2 regions of the Ruminococcus sp. MCC718 genome follow, and region 2 is predicted to be linked to the other one. Evidence: riboswitches for the same ligand, from Rfam matches in the RefSeq annotation. Region 2 holds a riboswitch; the other holds the start of a gene.
What was found. Region 2 has a riboswitch for cobalamin ahead of GPK60_RS11565 (Ig-like domain-containing protein). Riboswitches for the same ligand answer to the same signal wherever they lie in the genome.
Positions count from the first base shown of each region.

Region 1: linked by a shared signal. The riboswitch ahead of GPK60_RS01960 (sirohydrochlorin cobaltochelatase) and the one ahead of GPK60_RS11565 (Ig-like domain-containing protein) in region 2 are both predicted to bind cobalamin.

Region 1 is NZ_WQNP01000018.1:3,289-7,045, reverse strand. Features, by position in the region: gene GPK60_RS01965 (AAA family ATPase) at 1-1,526, shown strand, start outside; cobalamin riboswitch at 1,753-1,934, shown strand; gene GPK60_RS01960 (sirohydrochlorin cobaltochelatase) at 2,118-3,380, shown strand; gene GPK60_RS01955 (hypothetical protein) at 3,466-3,757, shown strand, end outside.
Region 2 is NZ_WQNP01000135.1:19,957-30,496, reverse strand. Features, by position in the region: gene GPK60_RS11565 (Ig-like domain-containing protein) at 1-2,807, opposite strand, end outside; cobalamin riboswitch at 2,994-3,187, opposite strand; gene GPK60_RS11560 (flavodoxin domain-containing protein) at 3,401-3,922, opposite strand; gene GPK60_RS11555 (ABC transporter ATP-binding protein) at 4,182-5,909, opposite strand; gene GPK60_RS11550 (ABC transporter ATP-binding protein) at 5,906-7,651, opposite strand; gene GPK60_RS11545 (glycoside hydrolase family 2 TIM barrel-domain containing protein) at 8,173-10,540, opposite strand, start outside.

The DNA of each region.
Region 1 (3,757 bases), on a different contig from region 2:
AATTAATACCGGCTCTGGAACAGGAACAGAGATTTTTCTGTATCACAAGACCAAGGCGTTTTGGAAAAACGGTTATGGCGAATATGATAGCATCTTTTTTTGAAAAATCGGAGGGCGGTTCTGATATTTTTGACAGACTTAAAATTTCAGAATATCCAAAATATAAAGAGCATTTAAATAAACATGATGTGGTATATATTGATTTCAGTGAAATGCCGAAAGAATGTGATAGCTATAAAAAATATATTTCTCGCATTGAAGAGGGAATATATTATGATTTAAGAGAAAAATATTCGGATTTGTATTTAAAGCAGGAAGATGCTATATGGGATATTTTTTCGAAAATATTCAATGAAACAAAAAAGAAATTTATTTTTGTTATGGATGAATGGGATGCGGTATTTCACATGTCATTTATGACAGAAAAGAACAGAGAAGACTATCTGCTTTTTTTGAAATTATTATTAAAAGGACAGAGTTATGTTGAGCTTGCCTATATGACAGGGGTGTTGCCGATTGCAAAATATTCCGACGGATCGGAATTGAATATGTTTCTGGAATATAATATGGCAACACGTATTCGTTTCAGTGAGTATTTTGGATTTTCAGATGAAGAAGTAGATAAGTTGTATGAAAAATATCTTCAGAATACAAAAAAGCCTCAAATTGACCGAGAGGGCTTGAGGGAATGGTATGACGGTTATCACACAGCATCCGGTCAGAGATTGTATAATCCGCGTTCGGTTGTATGTGCATTGTCCGATAATCAGCTGTCAAATTACTGGGTCAGCTCAGGAAAATATGATTCCGTATTCAGCTATGTTAAAAACAATATAGATGACGTACAGGAAGATCTGGTTCTCATGTTTGCAGGAGAAAAAATACCATCGGGTATTGAGGAATATGCAGCAACGGCACAGCAGCTCGATACAAAGGAAGAAATATATTCGGCGATGGTTGTTTATGGATTATTGACGTATGATAATGGCTGCGTGTTTATTCCAAATAAAGAGTTACAGGGAAGCTATGCATCTATGATGAAAAAGGAAAAATCCCTGGGATATATATACAGACTTGCAAATATTTCTAATAAAATGTTACAGGCGACTTTAAATAAAGATACAGATACTATGGCTGAAATTTTGCAATATGCACATAATACGGAAACGCCAATCTTATCTTATAATAATGAGGTGGAATTATCGGCGATTGTAAATCTGGTTTATCTTTCTGCAAGAGATTTTTATAGGATAGAAAGAGAAGATAAAGCTGGAAAAGGATTTGTGGACTTTATTTTTTATCCTGTCAGATATGAAGATAAGGGCATCATATTGGAATTAAAAGTGGATCAGACACCAGAAGAAGCTATCAAACAGATTAAAGAAAAAGATTATATATTACGTTTCAAAGGAAAACTGGGAGAACACAGACAATACCCGCAAAATATTCTGGCAGTGGGGATTTCATATGATAAAATAACAAAAAAACATACCTGTAAAATAGAAGAATTATTAATAAATAGCTAAGTAAAAAAGGAAGAAAAAGTGAGGTATGAATCAGATTTATCGATATTATGGTAGTAACGGGAATTGATATAGATAATTGTTTTTTATGGTTGTGCCTTGAGTTAAAATAACATAAAACAGTTGATTATTTTAAAATTTATGCTATAATTTGGAAATGTAAATAACAGTCAGATATAAATGATAGGTTATAGAGTAATTATCGGACTGTTAGGAACGAATATTTGAAATAGAATAAGAAGCAGCTGGTGTCGCCGCAAGGCGGAGAATAGGGAAACAGGTGAAAGACCCGTGCGATCTCGTCACTGTAAACAGGAGTGCATTGCTTATTATGCCACTGAGATATCGGGAAGGCAGCAATGTGCGTTAAAACTGTAAGCCAGGAGACCTGCCAGACTGTGGTGCGGGGAATAGATATTCCAGGTCACGAGGATTGATTGTACCGAATTGAAATAGAAACAGCGAAGCCGAAGAAATTCTGGTTTGGCTGTTGTTATCCAGTATACAGTCCAACGACGTGTGTTCGTTGGATTTTCTTTTTCTCCCAAATCTTATTTGTTTCAAATAAAAGTATTATTTTGGGAGGAAAGGCAAATGAAGAAAAAACTGGTAACGATTTTATGTGTAACAACAATTACAGCATCTATGCTGGCAGGATGCGGAAGCAAAACAGCAGAGACAACTGCTCCGACAGAGACAACTGCAGTAACCGAGACAGCAGCAGCTACCGAAGCGGCAACAACCGAGGCAGCTTCTGAAACAGCAGCAGCTACGGAAGCAGAAGATGATCAGGCGGCAGCAGATAAAGTAGCAGCTCTGATCGATGCAATTTATGTTCAGGAAAGAAATGAGAACACAGACGAGCAGTGTAAAGAAGCAAAAGAAGCATGGGATGCTCTGACAGATGCTCAGAAAGAACTGGTTGAAGGCGAAGAAGCTGATCCGGATTATTTCGGAAGAGATACCGGTGATGCATCCAAAGATGATCCGCGCAATGGTGATGAGATTGGTGAAAACGAACTCCTGGTTGTAAGCTTTGGTACTTCTTTCAATGACAGCCGTGTTGCTGATATCAAAGGTATTGAAGATGCACTGCAGGCTGCAAATCCGGACTGGTCTGTAAGAAGAGCATTCACAGCACAGATCATTATCAATCACATCCAGGCTCGTGATGATGAGCACATCGACAACATGGATCAGGCTCTGGAACGTGCCGTAAATAATGGCGTTAAAAATCTGGTTATTCAGCCTACACATCTGATGCATGGTGCAGAGTATGACGAACTGATGGATGCCGTAGATGCATATAAAGATAAATTTGAATCTGTAAAAGTAGCAGAACCGCTGCTGGGTGAGGTCGGAGATGATGCAGATACTGTAAACGATGATAAAAAAGCAGTAGCAGAAGCAATCACTTCTGAAGCAGTAGCAACAGCAAATTATGATTCCCTGGATGCAGCAAAAGAAGATGGCGTTGCATTTGTATTTATGGGACATGGAACTTCTCATACAGCAAAAGTTTCTTACAGCCAGATGCAGGCTCAGATGAAAGAGCTTGGTTATGAAAATGTATTTATCGGAACCGTTGAAGGCGAACCGGAAGAGACAGCATGCGAAGAAGTGATCAAAGCTGTATCTGCAGCAGGATACAAAAAAGTAATCCTTCGTCCGCTGATGGTTGTTGCTGGAGATCATGCAAACAACGATATGGCAGGCGATGATGACGATTCTTGGAAGAGCCAGTTTGAGGCATCCGGAAAATTTGACAGCATTGATACACAGATCGCAGGTCTGGGTGAGATCAAAGCAATCCAGGATCTCTACGTTGCTCATACAGCAGATGCTATAAACGAGTAATAAGTAATACATGAGGTGTACCTCGCAGCAGGAATGTCAGAGGTATTCTTGAAAAAAGAAGCAAAATAGAAGGACAGGAACAAAAATGAAGAAAAGAATCATTACATTAGCAGGATTAATGGCACTTAGCTGTGCACTGGCAGTTGGCTGCGGAAACAGCACAAGCCAGACAGAAACACAGAGTGCTGCACAGACAGAGGCAGCTTCTGAAACACAGGTACAGACCGAAGAAACACAGGAGGCGGAGAGTGTAGCAGAAACGACCGCAGACACAGAGGCAACAGAAGCCGCTGCAACACTGGAAGATGGAACTTACACGGCTGATTTTAATACAGACAGCAGTATGTTCCAGGTCAATGAAATGTATGATGGAAAAG
Region 2 (10,540 bases):
GTCAGAGTGGATTCACGAACAACATCAAATTCATAAGTTGTTGTCTCGTCTCCCTTCTTCACATCTACATACAGTGTGTTGCCATTCATGTCTTTTTTGGTCAGGTAGGCGGCACTTGATGTCGCACCACTTCTCAGTGTAATATTCTTCGCAGATCCGTTATTTGCCGCTGTGTAACGTGCTGTTACCGTTGCAGTTACATTATCTGCAAGTTTGGAGTAGAGATATACATTGGTAATTGCATCCGGGATGACAACCTGATATTTGTTTTTCGTAATATTATATTCCGGTGTGATCTCGTATGCAAAAGAAGTTTCTGCATTGGTTCCTGCCAGGATCTTGAACTCTTTCATGCCGGCTGCTACAACGGTTACCGGAATATCTACGCTCTTCTGTCCTGATTTTGCTGTGATCACTGCTGTTCCCTTTCCGGTTGCTGTGACCACTGCTTCTTTTCCAACCTGCATCGTATTCTCTGCTGACTGTGCTGCTGCCAAAGACTGGTCTGTGCTGACTGCCACAACTGCCGGATTGGAAGAAGTCCATACGACCGGATCGGTTCCATTGCCTACATCTGCCATAATCTTCTGTGTATCAGAAACGCCACATCCAATCTCTTTCTGATTCGGAGTGATGGATATGGTGCTGAACACGTCTGCATTTGCAGGCAGAACTTTTACATAACATTCTGCAGTAAAAGCACCGCTTATGAATGTGATGATCGCTTCGCCTTCACTGACTGCAGTTACCCTTCCTGAACTGGAAACGGTTGCCACATTTGTATTGCTGCTCTTCCAGGTTCCGCTCTTGGTATCTGTGGTATCACTTGGAAGATAGCTTGCTGACATATAGGTGAACTGTTTTACTTTCAGTGATTTAGAGCCATAGCTGATCTTTACGCCGGTCATCGGCACTTCTACAACTTCTATTTCAATGGAAGCAGTCATGTCACCGATTTTTGCCGTGACCGTAGTCGTTCCTTTTTTCAGTGCACGTACGTATCCGCTTGTGGAAACACTTGCAACGCTCGGCTCTGAGCTTTCCCAGGTCGCTTTTTTTGCATCCGTTGTATTGGACGGATCAAATCTCAGAGATAAGGTTTTGTTCTTTCCTTTATTCAGGGTCAGTTTGCTGTCATCAAAATAAATCCGCTGTGTATGGACTTCTTTGACTGTTACCGTACAGCTGGCCTCTTTGTCACCAACCTTTGCTGTAATGACAGCCGTTCCTTCTTTTTTACCGGTTACTCTTCCGCTCTGATTTACCGTTGCGACATCTTCTGCATTTGTGCTCCAGGTAACGGTTCTGTCATCTGTGGTATTTGCCGGAACCAGTGTCGCTGTCAGTGTTTCACTGTCATTTTTCAGGATTTCCATTTTTGATTTATCCAGCCGGACTTCCTGAAGCGGACTTGCATTTACGGTTACTTTACAGGTTGCTGTCTTTTCGCCGCAGGTTGCCGTGATCGTGGTCGTTCCTGCACCGACAGCTGTTACCAAACCATTTTTCACCGTTGCAACAGAAGGTTCTTCACTGTTCCATTCGATTGGCTCGGTCGGTTTGCCTGTCAGCTCCACTTTTGCATTTAACTGCATGGTACCTTCGTTTTCCAGTGTGATCTCACTCTGATCCAGTGTGATACTTGTGATCTCACCGCCAAGCAGTTTGTTCAGTTCATCGTTTACTTTATCTACTTCACTCTGTTCTGCAACAATATTTTGCAGAACTTCTTTTGCTTCTGTGATCTTTGCTGCGATATCCGGATCTGCCTTCAGCTCGGCACTGTTCGGTGCAGAATTGATCTTTGCCAGAGTGGTGGTCAGCACATCTTTGTTTGCGACGCTGTAAGAATCATCATAGCCGCCGCCCATACCGCTGGAACCTCCGATATCACCGCCGTACTTCAGAGTAAACTGTGCACGCATGACATCGCCGTCAGACAGATAATAATCTGCAAATCCTACATTCGGGAATACCGTATTTACACAGTACATCCATCCTGACATGTAGTTGTAGTCAAATTCACCAAGAGAACCTTCTGTTCCGCCGTCGGCGTCAAACATCAGATCCGGAAGTTTTTCTGCCATATGCGGCTCAAGTGCTGCACCGGCAAGATCCAGTTTCTTTGTCGCATTCTTTGGGTTTTTTGCATTAGATCCTACGATATGGGACAGATAGAAACCGCTGGTCAGACTTCCGGTGTATTCTACATCATAGCCTTCTTCACGGATCAGGTTTACAAATGCTTTCGCTGCATTGTCACCTTCGTAAACCGGCATCAGAACTGGTTCTACGATATAACCTTTTGAGATTGTAAAGGCTTCAATGCTGACCGTTGCATAACCGATAAATTCGCCTTTTTTGGCTTTCTGATAAATAACGGTATAAGTCTGTGTTTTCGATGCTCCTTTTCCGTCTTCTGCGGAAATAACAACGGTATGCTCTCCTTCTTCCATGCCCTGGAAATCCAGCGTAAAGCTTGTCTTTACATTATCACTCCAGGTTGCCGAAAGTACCTGTCCGTCAAGAGTTGCTGTCGGTTTGAGCGTGTTGTCCTCAGCATCTCTTGCCCAGACATCGAACAGCTTGCGCTGTCCTTTTACCTTAAGCTTGTCCGTCAAAGTTGTCTTTAAAAGAATACCATCCTGCGTTGTTTCATCCGATGACGCATCCTCTGAAACAACTGCTCCCGTGTCCTGTGCCGGCAGTGCTGCGAATGCACTTGTCGGAATCATGGTTGTGATCATCAAAAAGGTCAGAAACCATGCCAGAATTCTGGAAGCAAATCTTTTTTCTCTTCGTTCCATTTGTTTCTCCTCATTCGCTTTTTGGCGATTCGCTTCTGTTTGCTTTTTTTATTTTACACATGCTCACATCTGTGTTTTCCTTTTTCGTTTTCCTCCTTCCCTTTCTGTGTGTTCTCCAATTTCATAATTTTCAGACACCGGGCAAAAGGGGACAAAAAATACACCTCCGCTATGCCTGCGGACGTTGCTGATAAACCGGTTTTGTGTTTGTGTTCTGACTTGGGTTCCTCCTACTCAAGATGCCTTCCCAGTTTGACTAACCAGTGGCAAATAATCTTTTTCGTCCCCCATACAGCAGGGAATAACTGTTCCGGATTCTCACCGGATTCCTTTAAAGAGATCACATAAACGCAATCTCACCACAAAACTCCTATGAAATTAGCCCTCTATTACGCCAACAGTGTACCCCTATTTCCTATAATTGTCAATCAAATCCACTTTTTTCTTTTTGCTGAAAGTCCTTGATATAACTGAATTTTTTCGTATCTTACATACGTTTGTTCGATTCGTATAACAGATGCTTTTTATTATATAAAGTCAAAAAAGCAGGAATGTCACATCTCATATTCTAATCATGTAACATTCCTGTTTTTTTATAATCCCTGTATATAGTTGAGCATCGGTTCGAGATTTGCCTTTTCACAGACATCAAAGGATTTCTGCATCTGTTCAAAAAGGGCTTTCTCTTCTTCACTGTGTGCTTTGCGGCTTTTCATCATCTTGCAGAAGACTTTCATCATAAGCTTATCGCCAAGATTCATCGCTTCATAATTCAGCCCGCTTTGCAGGTAGAATACTTTTACTTCTCTGTCCTCTCCTTTGCCCAGCTGCTGTTCAATAGACTTGACAGCGTCTGCAGAAGACGGCGGCATCGCCCCGGTCACAAACAGCACGTTTGTCTTTTCAAACGGCAGGATCGTCTCTTTGTACCATTTCAGCTCTTCTACATTTCCTGCACGGAAGCTGCTCCCGAAAATGATCACATCGTAATCCGAGAGCCTTTCTCCGCCGACATCTTCCTGTGGTATGCACTCACAGTTTAACGACTGTGCAAGCCACTTTGCATATTTTTTCGTAAATCCGGTTCTCGATTTATATATGACAATCTGTTTCACTTTAGCACCTTCCTTCTGTTGCGTTCTTTTTTACTGATGCCTACGGATTGTTCCGTGCGTTGCACTCCCACAATCCTCCCAAGTATTCGCATATCGTGGGATTATCATCCCACTTTTATGCTCATATCGGGATGGGTCCCAAGGTCTAAATCCACCTATGAGCAAGCTCATGTGGATTTAGACCTTTTGACCCTGGCATCATCAGATATAATCATATCAGAAATTCTTTACAAAACAAGGACACTACTTTACAAAACTATCACAATTCATACTGACTGTTATATAATTTTGCATAAAATCCTTTTTCCGCCAGCAACTCTTCGTGTGTTCCCTGTTCTATAACTTTTCCACTGTCCATCACAAGAATAATATCTGCTTCACGTATCGTCGAGAGACGATGTGCCACGATAAAGCTGGTGCGGCCTTTCATCATGCTGGCAAAGGCCTGCTGGATCTTGATCTCGGTACGGGTATCGATGCTGGATGTTGCCTCATCCAGGATCAGCATCGGCGGCAGGCAGAGCATGACTCTGGCGATACACAGCAGCTGTTTCTGTCCCTGGCTGATATTGCCTCCGTCTTCTGAGATCACGGTGTCATAGCCGTCCGGCAGTCGCTTGATAAAGCTGTGGGCATGAGCCGCTTTGGCAGCTTCGATGACCTGTTCTTTTGTGGCATCCGGTCTGCCGTAGGCAATATTTTCATAAATCGTTCCTGATTTCAGCCAGGTATCCTGGAGCACCATGCCGTAACTTCTGCGAAGGGAAATGCGGCTGATATCACGGATATCTGTTCCGGAAACGCAGATTTTGCCGGCATCTACATCATAGAAACGCATCAGCAGATTGATCATCGTTGTTTTTCCGCAGCCGGTCGGTCCTACGATCGCCACTCGCTCGCCCGGTTTTACGGAGAGATTGAAATGCTCGATCAGTTTGCGGTCCGGCACATAGCTGAAGGAAACATCGGAAATCTCTACGGTTCCGTCAACCTGTTCTTCCGTCAGTACTCTCGCATCTGCTTTGTCCGGAGTGCGTTCTTCTTCATCGAGCAGCTCAAAAATGCGGCTCGCACATGCCATGGCATTCTGAAGCTCTGTGACAACACCAGAAATTTCATTAAACGGTTTTGTGTACTGGTTTGCATAACTTAAAAAGCAGGACAGCTGACCGACGCTGATGCCGCCGGACACGGCAAACAGTGCTCCGACAAGAGCCACACCGGCATAAACCACGTTGTTGACAAAACGGGTGGCCGGGTTTGTGATGCTGCTGAAAAAGATTGCTTTCAGGCTCGCCTTCTGAAGACGCTCGTTCATCTCATCAAACTGATCCACATTTTCTTTTTCATGACAGAATGCCTGTACCACTTTCTGTCCTTCGATCATCTCATTGATAAATGCAGTCTGCTCGCCGCGGACTTCGGTCTGCATATGGAAATTACGATACGTTTTCTTTGCGATAAAACCTGCCACTATAAAGCTGAGCGGTGTGACGCACACAACGACGAGCGTGATCGGCACATTGACATACAGCATAAAACCCAGTGTTCCGAGGATCGTCAGAACTCCGGTAAAAAACTGGGTAAATCCCATCAAAAGTCCGTCTGCAAACTGCTCTACATCGGCGATCACACGGCTGACCAGATCTCCGGTCGGATGTGCATCCAGATAAGAAACCGGCAGTCTCTGGATCTTGGCGATCGCTGCATTTCTCAGGTCACGACTGACATTATAAGTGATCTTGTTATTGCAAATACCAAAGATCCACTGGGAGATCGCCGTCACAGCAGTCGCTGCCACGATCACCCGTACGATCGCCGCCACACCCGCAAAATCTACTTTTCCGACTCCGATCATATGGTCAATAGCATTTCCGGTCAGAATCGGCACATAGAGCTGGGATGCAACAGAAAGAGCGGCAAAAATCAGACTGCATACAATATAAAACCAGTATTTTCGAATATGTTTCCAGATTCTCATGATCATGCCGTCTCACCTGCCTTTCCAAACTGACTTTCATAAATTTCCTGATAAACCGGGCAGTTTCCGAGCAGTTCTTCATGCGTGCCCATGCCGACGGTCTTGCCGTCATCCAGCACCAGGATCAGATCGGCATGCATCAGACTGGACGTTCTCTGGCTGACGATAAATACCGTCATCTCTTTATCCAACTCACGGATTGCTTTTCGAAGTGCCGCATCCGTTGCAAAATCCAGTGCACTTGCACTGTCATCCAGGATCAGGATCTCCGGATCTTCCACCAGAGCACGGGCGATCGTCAGACGCTGTTTCTGACCTCCCGACAGATTGCGTCCTCCCTGCTCCACCGGTTCATCCAGCTGTTTCTCTTTTTTCTGTACAAATTCGGCTGCCTGTGCAGTCTCAAGAGCTGCCCAGAGCATCTCATCGGTCGCTCCTGGATTGCCCCAAAGAAGGTTCGAACGGATCGTACCGGAAAACAGCTGTGCTTTTTGCATGACCATACCAATCTTGCCACGCAGCTCTTCTCTTGAATAGCTTCTGATATCGTGACCGCCGATGCGGATTTGTCCGTCCGTTGCATCATAAAAACGTGCCAGCAGATTGACCAGCGTGGATTTTCCGCTTCCGGTTCCGCCGATGATACCCACGGTCTGTCCTTTTTTCACCGTAAAATGAATATTGGAGAGCGTTTCTGCACCGGCACCGCCGTAAGTGAACGATACATGATCAAATGCCACTTCTTCATCTGAAGTGCCTGTTTTTCTGTTTTTTGCATTGTTTTCCGGACAGGAAAACTCCATTTCCGGCTCTACGTTCAGAACAGAAGCAACACGCTCTGCACACGCCATTGCTTTTGTCACCTGAATGATCAGGTTTGCCAGCTTGACCAGCTCGATCAGAATCTGGTTCATATAATTCACAAGGGCTACCACATCGCCCTGCTGCATATTTCCAAGATGGATCTGCACTGCTCCCGTATTTAAGATCACAACAACCGCAAGGTTGATCATCACGTAAGTCAGCGGATTCATCAGTGCGGAGATCTTTCCGACCAGAAGCTGGCTGCGTACCAGAAGTCCGTTGTTCTCCTCAAAGCGATCCTTCTCCTGCTCCTCTCTTCCGAAAGCACGAATCACACGCACACCTGTCAGATTCTCTCTGGTGATCCCCAGGATTCCGTCAAGGCTGCCCTGTACCTTCCGGTAAAGCGGCATCGTGATCAACATAATGCCAAAGACAACGATGGAAAGCAGCGGGATCGTTACAACAAAAATAACCGCCGCCTTCGGACTTACGATAAATGCCATAACAATGCTTCCGAATACAATAAACGGGGATCTCAGGAACAGTCTCAGGAAGAGATTCAGTCCGCTCTGCACCTGGTTGATATCACTCGTCATTCGCGTGATCAGTGTGGAAGTACCCAGCTTGTCCATCTCCGCAAATCCAAGGGACTGGATATGTGAGAACAGCACATGCCGCACCTTCGTACAGAATCCAACGGATGCTTTCGCCGCAAAATACTGTGCGGTGATACTGCAGGTCAGACCAATCACACCGAGCAGGATCAGAAGTCCGCAGTGTGACAGAATATACCCTTTGTCTTTGTTTGCAATTCCTGTGTTGATGATCGCAGCCATAACAAGAGGAACCAGAAGGTCAAACGTTGCCTCCAGCATTTTGAACGCCGGGGCAAGAATGCTCTCTTTTTTATAGTCGCGAAGATATATAAGAAGTTTTTTCAAAATTTCTCCTTTCCGTTCTCACTGCAATTTGAAAGAAACTTTCTCTTTTATACCAAAATGGTAAAAACAGACCGCTTTTGGCATCCTATGATGTGGGTGTCAAAAATCCCCAACTATGATGCCTACGGATTGTTCCGTGCGTTGCACTCCCACAATCCTTTCTACGCTCCGCTTCGGTCGGTGCTAAACATGTGCCACTGGCACATAGCACCCCACTATTCGCATATCGTGGGATTATCATCCCACTTTTATGTCTACGCTCCGCTTCGGTCGGAGCAAAACGAACATCCACTGGATGTTCTGCTCCATATCGGGGCGGGTCCCAAGGTCTTTCATCCACCTATGAGCAAGCTCATGTGGATTTAGACCTTTTGACCCTGGCATCATCTTATATATCTTATCCATTTTTTACATATTTTACAAGTAAAAAAACCGCCCCGGCAGTTTTTCACTGCCGGGGACGATTTTCCGATGGTTATAAGTTCCGATCGGGCTGTCTTTGTATCCGCTTTTCTATGTGCTTATTTTGTGATCTTAACGCCTGCTTTCTGTCCTTTTCCTTTCAGCAGTCTTTTGTAAGATCTCAGCTTCTTAGCCGGTACTTTGATCTTTGCTTTCGCATGGATACCCTTGAATGCTTTTTTGCCGACTTTCTTCAGAGAAGTGGATTTGATCGTGATGCTCTTCAGGTTTGTTGCTTTTTCAAACGCACTCTTGCCGATGGTCTGAACGTTTTTGCCGATCACAACTTTTTTCAGTTTCTTATCGCCCTTGAATGCTTTGTTTGCGATCGCAGTTACCTTGAAGGTGTATTTGCCGTTCGCACTCTTAACGGTTGCCGGAACAGTAAAGGCTGTCTTCTTGTTATTTCTCTTAACAAGTGTTACCGTACCACCCTTTGCTGCAGATTTTGTCACCTTGTAAGTAGCGTTTTTGTACTTGATCGTAGCACCTTTTGCCGGAACATCGTTGGCCGGAGTCGGGTTCGGTGTCGGGTTTGGTGTCGGGTTTGGTGTCGGTTCCGGCTTTGGTTCTGGCTTTGGTTCCGGGTTCGGTTCCGGCTTCGGATCAACGCCTTTTACAAGATTTGCTCTTGCTGTCTGCAGTTTTGCAAGTGCTGCATTTACTTCTTCTCTTGTAGCTCCGTCTTTCTTTACGATATCCTGAGCTTCTTTCAGAGCTGCTTCATATGCTGCATAAGAGCTTGCTGTGTACTCTGCTTTCTCAATTGTTTCTGCCAGCTTGATCTCACCCTGGATTTTTTCGATCGTTTCTTTGTCTGCTACTTTTTTCTCTGCATTCAGTTTGATCTTGTAAGTATTGGTCTTCTTACCATCTTCGGAGGTAACGATTACCTTTACAACGTCATCTTTATCAAATGGTACTACTGTTACAGATGCATTGTCTCTTGCAGTTGCTTCTACAACCGCTTTGTCTGCTCTGTCTACGTTTACGGTATAACCATCCAGTTTGCCTGCTGCAAAGCCGGCTACTGCTGTTCCGTTTACTTTCAGATCACTCAGTTCCGCTGTGCTGTTGGATGTATAACCGTTTGTGCTTGTCCAGATCTCCAGCTCAGTCAGACCAACATAGCCTGTTCCCTGCTGTTTCATGGTAAATTTCAGTGCTTTTGCTTTCTGGACATCTTCAAATACCAGTTCGTTCTTCTGGTTTACCTGGTAATCTCCCTTGGTAAATGCAACTTCTTTGAAGTTTTCACCATCTTCGGACACTGCGATGGTTACGCTTTCCGGTGCGGATACGAACGTATCACCGAAGAACCATGCATTGATGCTTGCCAGTTCGTAAACTTCATCCCATGTAAACGTAATAACCGGTGAAGAGTTCAGCAGATGGTCGTTCCAGTTTGTCCATCGCATATTCGGCTTATCCAGAACATTGTTTACACCATCTACGATGGAGAACAGATTATCTGCAGGCTGTCCGCAGCTCTCTGTCAGAGTCTTATATTCCTTTGCTACGTTGACTGCTTCTTTTACTTCGCCTTCTGCGACACGTACGGTTGCCGTTGCAGTCATCTCTGTGCCGTCTACGTCAACTTTACCATTTACTGTTACAACATCACCGACGTTTGCCAGATCCGTTGCTTTGATAGACTCCCAGGTAACTGCATACGCACCATAAGCTGTGCCATCCGGAAGGATACCGGCTACAGTTGAAGGCAGGGTCGGAACCAGATTTTTTACGGTTGCTCTTGTGTAGTTCTGTACTGCCACGATGATCGGTTTTACATGAAGGTTTGCAGATACTGCTACTTCTTCGTTTCCAACTTTCAGTGTTCCGTTCAGGACTTTTTCGCCAGGAGTGTTGTACATCTCAGCTGTCAGATTCCAGGTGATCGTACCTTTCTGTGTGGAATCATCACTCATGATACCGGTTACGGCTGTCTGAAGCTGTGGTTTGGTTCCCATGGTAACGGTGTATTCTGATTCAATCTTGTAATCTTTCAGGAATACTTCACCCTTTTTGTCACCTACGGTACTTACAAATACAGAATCCCCTTTCAGACCTGCGGATTCTGCTTTCAGTACGAAACCGCCTGCACCTTCGGTGCTGCGTACGATAACGAGTGCTTTTCCGCTGAATGCCTTGATGTTTGCGGTCTTGTCGCTTGTCAGAACGGATTTCTGCTGGAATTTATCTACGGTAGATGGATTTCCGTTATCCACACCAACGATCGTTCCGTTACCTGTTAAGGTAAAGCGGATGCTGTTGTCTGCGGCACTTACAAAACGTCCGTCTTTGTCGTTGACATCAATATCAATGTAGCTTAAGCTGCTGCCGTCAGCCTGGATCTCTGTCTTCTCTGCGGTAACTGCAAGGCTGCTACCTTTGTCGCTGTTTGTCGTAACGGAAGCAGAACCAAGC